One region of the Paenibacillus sp. sgz302164 genome, then DNA from elsewhere that is predicted to be linked to it. Evidence: riboswitches for the same ligand, from Rfam matches in the RefSeq annotation. Region 1 holds a riboswitch; each other region holds the start of a gene.

Region 1 (2,241 bases):
TGATTCATACCGCATCCTCCTCGTTCGGGGTACTAGGAGTCTGACCGACATCGGACAGACTCCTGTATGTGTATCCTTTTGAAAATAGTATACAGGTAGTCTATACATATCGGATAATATATAATTATGTATAAGAATTATATTCAATATCGAATAGATGAGGGGTTGCTATGGAGCTGCTGCAGCTAAAATATTTTCAAACCGTCGCCAGGCTGGAGCATATGACGAAGGCGGCGGCGGAGCTTCGCATTCCGCAGCCTGCGCTGAGCAAAATGATTTCCGCGCTGGAGAAAGATTTGGATGTCAAACTGTTCGACCGCACCGGAAAATATATTCGTTTGAACGCATATGGCAAAGCGTTCCTCCGAAAAGTGGACACCGCCATCGCGGCTTTGGAGGACGGGAAGAGGGAGATTCGGGATATGTCGGGGGAGACCGGCGGCAGCATCGAGCTTGCCGTTCTGGTCGGCTCGCACCTGCTGCCGGATTTGCTCGCTTCCTTCCGGCTAAAGCATCCGCAAATCGGCTTTCACTTGCTGCAGCATGCTTCCCTCGCGGCGATGCGCTCCGATTTCGATCTGTGCCTGTCCTCTTCGCCCATGCCCATTCAAGGCGTGGAGAGCAGAGCGCTGCTTACGGAGGAAATTTTTCTTGCGGTGCCCTGCGGCCACCGGCTGGCAAGCCGCGGAAAAATCCGGCTGAGCGAAGCGGCGGACGAGGGGTTCGTCAGCCTGCGGCCGGGCAAAAACTTGCGGGAAACGGCGGACGCGCTGTGCCGGCAGGCGGGATTTACGCCCCGCATCATTTTCGAAAGCGACGACCCTGCGACGGTCCGCGGGTTGATTCGGGCCGGACAAGGCGTCGGCTTCATCCCTTCCGTGACCTGGGGAGGAGCGACCGGCTCGGCCGTCGAGCTGCTTCGGATCGAAGAGCCGAGATGCGAACGCACGATTTGGCTGTCGTGGTCCAAAGACAAGTATCTCACCGAAGCTGCGGCGAGATTCCGCGAATTTACAGCGGACTATTTCAGACAGATGGCGCAGAGAGAACCGGCTGGCCGGCAGGGGACGAGAGCGGATTTTTGAAAATAGGTTGTAATTATCTGAAATTTCTGATATAAATAGTGCATCGAAATTTTTGGGCGTGTTACTGGCGTAAACGTGGAGTACCACGAGGGAGCACAGCCTTTATTAAGCCGTACGCCTGGGCAAAGTATTCGGTCATTGACCGGATGCTTTTTTTATTATTTTCAAGGGAGATGAGCCTATGGAGCAGGTACGGCAGGCAAGAAACGTAGCGATATTGATTTTTGAGGGGGTTGAAGTGCTGGATTTTGCGGGCCCGTTCGAAGTGTTTACAACAGGAAGCGGCAGAGGGAAAGACTTCCGGGTCTATACGGTGGCCGAACAGGAGGGGCCCGTTGCCGCATCGGGCGGCTTGAGCGTTAACCCGGGGTATACGATCCGCAATTGTCCGCCTCCTGATATTTTGCTCGTACCCGGCGGCCGGGGGGCGCGAAAAGAAATGCATAACGAGACGCTTACCGATTGGATTCGCGAGGCGTCGCGTCAAGCGGAGCTTGTTTTGTCGGTGTGCACCGGGGCTTTAATTTTAGCCAAAGCGAACCTATTGGAAGGATTGAAGCTTACGACGCACCGTCTGGCAATGGACGAATTGCGGGAAGCGGTCCCGAAATCGTCGCAAATATTGGAAGATGTCCGGTATGTGGATAACGGAAAAATAATTTTGTCCGCCGGTGTATCTGCGGGGATCGATATGTCTTTGTACGTTGTAAGCAAGCTGCTTGGAGAAGAAAGACGCCGGGAAACGGCAAACATCATGGAGTGGCAGTAAACCTCCGAAAATCAGCTTGTGGATAAAGTGGCAGGTTAGAGGAACCGGAGGTGGTACAGCCGATCTTCCACAATCCGCGCCTCCCCTGCACGGGTTGTGGCGCTGAAGTGGACACGCCTCTTCTGTTCTGGCTGAGGATCTGGAGCGGGTGGCATGGCGACTCCGCAAGTAGAAAGCCTGCAAAAGTACAGGCTTTTTCTGCAAAAGTGGTACATTTTGGCGAAAAGCCTGCGATTGTGCAGGAATTTTCGATTGAAACGGGTCTGGGCCCATGTTCGCGGCGAAAAGCCTGCACAATTGCAGGAATTTTTCGTGGACGGCGCATTCGTTGAGCAAAAACTGCACTTTTGCAGGTTTTCTTCGGGCAACGAGGCAGATTGTGCGGTC
Region 2 (2,241 bases), on a different contig from region 1:
GCTTGTATTCGGCGCCTTCGGAGCGCTGATGTCGATTGGCGGCCTGCTCGTAGGCAGACGCGTCGGACACTGGGTCGGCGAGTACGGCGAGGCGTTTGGCGGGTTGATTTTGCTCGCATTTGGGATCAAATTTTTGCTGTGATACAATAAAGGGGAGGAGGAGGGGATCATGTTGCGAATACTTTTTGTCTGTACGGGAAATACGTGCCGCAGTCCACTAGCCGAGGGCTTGCTGCGGGTCAAGGTGCAAAAAGAAGGGCTAGCGGCCGAGGTCCGTTCCGCCGGCGTATCCGCTGTTACGGGAGGGGCCATTTCTCACAACAGCGACGCGATTTTGAAAGAAGCGGGTTTCCGGGACAAGATCAGCTCTCTTTTTATTGGGCAGGCCGAGGTGCAGTGGGCGGATTTGATTTTGACGATGACGGTCGGCCATAAGCGTTCGGTTGTTCAGCGTTTTCCGGATGCCGTAGATAAAATTTATACGCTCAAGGAGTACGTGGAGGATAATCCGGACGTGCTGCGCGCGATGGAGGAGCGGGAACGGCTTGCAGCCGAGATTCAGCTCAAACAAGCGCTGGCTCAGACGGTTTCCTCCGAGGAAAGAAGCCGGTATTTGCAGCTGGAAAGAAGCATTCCCGATTACGATATTTCCGACCCGTTCGGCGGTTCCATAGACATTTACCGGGCAACAGCCGTTGAAATCGGACAATGTCTGGATAAGCTGGTGCAAAAGCTGCGCGAGCGGCAGAACGGATCGAATTTGCTGGGCCCTTAGGACTGATTCCTAGAAAAGCGGGTTTGGAGCGGATCCGGCGGAATCGGCTTGCCTTGCCTGCGCGAACCCGCCCCGCGGATATCACCTTTACAGGCACGCCGGAATGCGATAAAATAGACGTATTGATTGAGACTCGATGTAACTGGCGACGAGTGGGGTTAACCACAATGGAGCATCGGGTTATACGGCCGGTCGCCTGGGCAAAAGAGCAACGCGCGTACTTTCGCGTGTCCTGCTCTTTTTTTCGTTTTCCGGTGGGTAATGGGCTATAATAGGAAGGACAAATGAATTTTAAAGGAGCGTTTACCGATGAAAATTGCATTGGGTGCGGATCATGCAGGGTATCGTTTGAAAGATGTCATCATTCCTTTTATCGAATCATTAGGCCACCAGGTTTTGGATCTCGGCTGCAGCTGCGCGGATTCCGTCGATTACCCGGATTATGCGCTGGAAGTATGCGAGAAAGTAGTTGCCGGGGAAGCGGATAAAGGCATCCTGATTTGCGGGACAGGCATCGGCATGTCGATTGCCGCCAACAAAGTTCCCGGAATCCGCTGCGCCCTCGTTCACGATCTGTTCTCCGCCAAAGCGACTCGCGAGCATAACGATACGAACGTATTGGCTATGGGCGAGCGCGTCATCGGGCCTGGCGTTGCCGAAGAAATCGTGAAAATTTGGCTGGAAACGGAATTTTCGCAAGGCGTTCGCCACCAGAACCGCATCGGTAAAGTTCAAAAGATCGAAGAGCGCTTCGCGCTTCATCCGTAAGCCGCGGGAGGGAATCCGATGACTGATTCCATTCTGCCTACGATTGCTGAAGCCGTTGAAGCCAATCTGCGTGAGCTGGTTCAGGCGGGGGGGTTGAAGCCCGGACAGCTGCTTGTCATCGGCACCAGCACGAGCGAAATACTCGGGCATCGCATCGGCACATCCGGGACGCTGGACGCGGCGGAGCCGATCTTTCAAGCGGCCGGGCGCGTGTGCCGGGAATTCGGGCTGCACGCGGCATTTCAATGCTGCGAGCATCTGAACCGCGCGCTCGTGCTGGAGGAAGACGTGCTCGCGCTGTATCCCCGTCTGGAGCCGGTGTCCGTCATTCCGGTGCCGAAAGCCGGGGGCGCGATGGCGTCCTATGCGTACCGCCATTTTGCCCGGCCCGTAGTCGTCGAGACGATTGAGGCTCACGCCGGGATCGATATCGGCAGCACGCTCATCGGCATGCACCTTCGCCGTGTCGCGGTGCCGGTTCGTCCGCCGGTGCGGAATATCGGCCACGCCTATGTGACTATGGCTTACACGCGGCCGAAGTTGATCGGCGGCATGCGGGCTGTGTACTCGGAGGAGACAGCCGAACAACAGTACGCTGCCGCGTCTCCGAAAGCGGATTGTTAGTTTCGCTGCGTTTGTACGTTTAAATACAAAGAAGACCAGGGAGGAACTGAACATGTCTACTAACTTTTTAAGCA
Region 3 (2,241 bases), on a different contig from region 1:
CCTGCCGTAAGATTGGCTACCATGGACCCCATGGAAGCGCCCAAAGCCGCGGACAGCGCCGCAACGCTGCCTCCGCCCGGCACAGGCGAGCTTGAGCCCGCTTCCTCCAGAAATTGGCGAATCTTCCGGTCAAAAACTTTCATTTGCATCCCCCCGCCCGATGGACTGCAGTTCCATTGCTTTTAATAAATTTTCGAACAAAATGACGGTCGTCAGCGTGCCTACTCCGCCCGGAACCGGTGTCGCGGCTTTCACCGCTTCCCAAATGCCGGGGCTGGCGTCGCCTGCAATTCCAGCCTCCGTTTCATTGATTCCCGCATCGATGACGACCAATTCGTCATGCACCATGCCCGGGGTCACCAGGCCTGCTTTGCCTGCGGCCGTAATCAAAATGTCGGCTTGAGCGATATGGCCGGATAAATTCGCGGTATAGGAATGACAGACGGTTACGGTGGCATTTTCGCGCAGCAGCTGCTGCATCAGCGGCCGCCCTACCGTTTCTCCCCGCCCGATCAGAACGACATGCGCCCCCTGAAGCCGGTATCCGTAATGTTTCAAAATGCGGATGCACGACTGGGGCGTCGCCGGGTACAACCCGCTTTCTCCCGTCATGCACGCCAATTTGTTCGCCGAAGATATGCCGTCGACATCTTTGGCCGGAGCGATAGCATCGGACAGCTTTTGCACGCGGATGTGCCCGGGAACGGGGAGCTCGAGCATGATTCCGTGCACGGCCGGGTCCCCGTTTAACCGCTCGATCTCCTCAAGAAGGCGCTGTTCGCTCACTTGCGCCTCAAATTCCATCAAATGAAAGGCAACCCCGAGTTTGGCAGCCAGCTTTTCCTTTGCTTTGGCGTAGTACGCGGAAGCCGGATCGCCCTGCACCAAAATGGCGGCTATCGCCGGTTGAACGCCCCGCTCCTTCCATTTGCCGACTTCGGCGGCGATAGAGTGCGAGATTTGATCGGCTAACGGCTTCGATTTAAGCAGCAAACCCATTTACGTTCGTTCCCCTCTCCATAATCGGATGAAAATGCAAAAAAAGTACTTGGTCGCATGCTTGCTTACCAAATACTTTGCCCAGGCGTACGGCTATAAGCCATGTGCTCCCTCGTGGTTGCCCACGTTACGCCAGTCACACATGACGATTACTGCTGCGTACAGTTTATCACATAGATTCGCGTTCCGCATAGACGGCCGGGCGAGAATGTTTCACGCCCGCCTTGCAGCGCCCTCTCCGCTCTCCGTCGGGTCCCAGCCGTCATGGCCGGCCAGAACGGTTTTGGCATCAAGCCGCAGCGCTTCCGCTTCCGTTAAAACCCTCGCCCAGCCGGCGCGGACGGCGGCATCGCGCGCACCGGGGCCCGTGCTGCCGTACTCCGTATAGCGGGCCGTGCTTTCATTGCCGGGATTGTCCCAATTGTCCCAACCCGCCGAATAGATGTGCGGCCCCATCCAGGTGTTGATAAACGCGGTATGCGCCCACGCTCTCCAGGGCCTGCCGAGGTAGACCGACTCCTCCTCCTGCGCCCCGGTCAGACGGCAGTTCAAAAAGACGTAGCCGAATTCCGCGCCTCGCGGAGTCGAAGCTGCTGTGATATAGCCTCCGCGCAAACTGCGGATTTCACACGATTCGAAGCATGCCGCCGCCGATCCGAAAATAAAGTCGACATGCCCTTCGATATAGCAACCGGCAAAATAATGCCGCCCCCGGCTCGTATACAAAGTGTCCTGATTGCCGAGCAGCCTGACGCTGCGGTAAACCTGACGGTCGCCGGAAGCGTACAAAGCAACGGCCTGCGCGATTTCCAGGCCATAGCCCGCGGTGTTTTGCACCGTCAAATTTTCCATGCGAAAATCGTCGGCCTCCACCTTCAAAACGGCGGTGCGGAACGTTCCTATTTCTTTGCCGTCCGGCCCCGTCATCCTGGCGTAATCGCCGTAAGCGATAATCGTCCCTTCGCGGCTCTCGCCGATCAGTGCGATGTCCGGTTTATTGTCGGGAATGAGCAATTTTTCGCGATAAGTTCCATTTTTGACGTAGATCGTGACAGGCTCCAGAGGAAGCACGCGGACGGCGTCTATCGCCTCCTGAATGCCGGTGAAATCCCCGCTGCCGTCTTGCGAAACCGTGATATGTCTCATAAAAAAGGTTCGTCTCCTCTCCGCTCAGGAAAGCTGCGCCTTCAGCCAGTCGAATGATGTTCTTCCGGAAATTTCATGCTTGCCCGGGAATATGTC

What was found. Region 1 has a riboswitch for ZMP and ZTP ahead of AC0LWT_RS09920 (DJ-1/PfpI family protein). Riboswitches for the same ligand answer to the same signal wherever they lie in the genome.
Region 2: it holds a riboswitch for ZMP and ZTP, as region 1 does, so the genes downstream of both, rpiB (ribose 5-phosphate isomerase B) here and AC0LWT_RS09920 (DJ-1/PfpI family protein) in region 1, are expected to answer to the same signal.
Region 3: it holds a riboswitch for ZMP and ZTP, as region 1 does, so the genes downstream of both, AC0LWT_RS15480 (bifunctional 5,10-methylenetetrahydrofolate dehydrogenase/5,10-methenyltetrahydrofolate cyclohydrolase) here and AC0LWT_RS09920 (DJ-1/PfpI family protein) in region 1, are expected to answer to the same signal.

The regions. Positions count from the first base shown of each region.
Region 1 is NZ_JBVYOL010000005.1:28,480-30,720, reverse strand. It holds gene mdcA (malonate decarboxylase subunit alpha) at 1-8, opposite strand, end outside; gene AC0LWT_RS09925 (LysR family transcriptional regulator) at 171-1,085, shown strand; ZMP/ZTP riboswitch at 1,136-1,216, shown strand; gene AC0LWT_RS09920 (DJ-1/PfpI family protein) at 1,267-1,854, shown strand.
Region 2 is NZ_JBVYOL010000042.1:28,740-30,980, forward strand. It holds gene AC0LWT_RS36625 (manganese efflux pump MntP) at 1-142, shown strand, start outside; gene AC0LWT_RS36630 (low molecular weight protein arginine phosphatase) at 170-775, shown strand; ZMP/ZTP riboswitch at 904-984, shown strand; gene rpiB (ribose 5-phosphate isomerase B) at 1,085-1,543, shown strand; gene AC0LWT_RS36640 (TIGR01440 family protein) at 1,562-2,167, shown strand; gene glyA (serine hydroxymethyltransferase) at 2,220-2,241, shown strand, end outside.
Region 3 is NZ_JBVYOL010000008.1:208,712-210,952, reverse strand. It holds gene AC0LWT_RS15485 (cyclodeaminase/cyclohydrolase family protein) at 1-143, opposite strand, end outside; gene AC0LWT_RS15480 (bifunctional 5,10-methylenetetrahydrofolate dehydrogenase/5,10-methenyltetrahydrofolate cyclohydrolase) at 130-999, opposite strand; ZMP/ZTP riboswitch at 1,072-1,149, opposite strand; gene AC0LWT_RS15475 (pectinesterase family protein) at 1,213-2,145, opposite strand; gene AC0LWT_RS15470 (alpha/beta hydrolase family protein) at 2,170-2,241, opposite strand, start outside.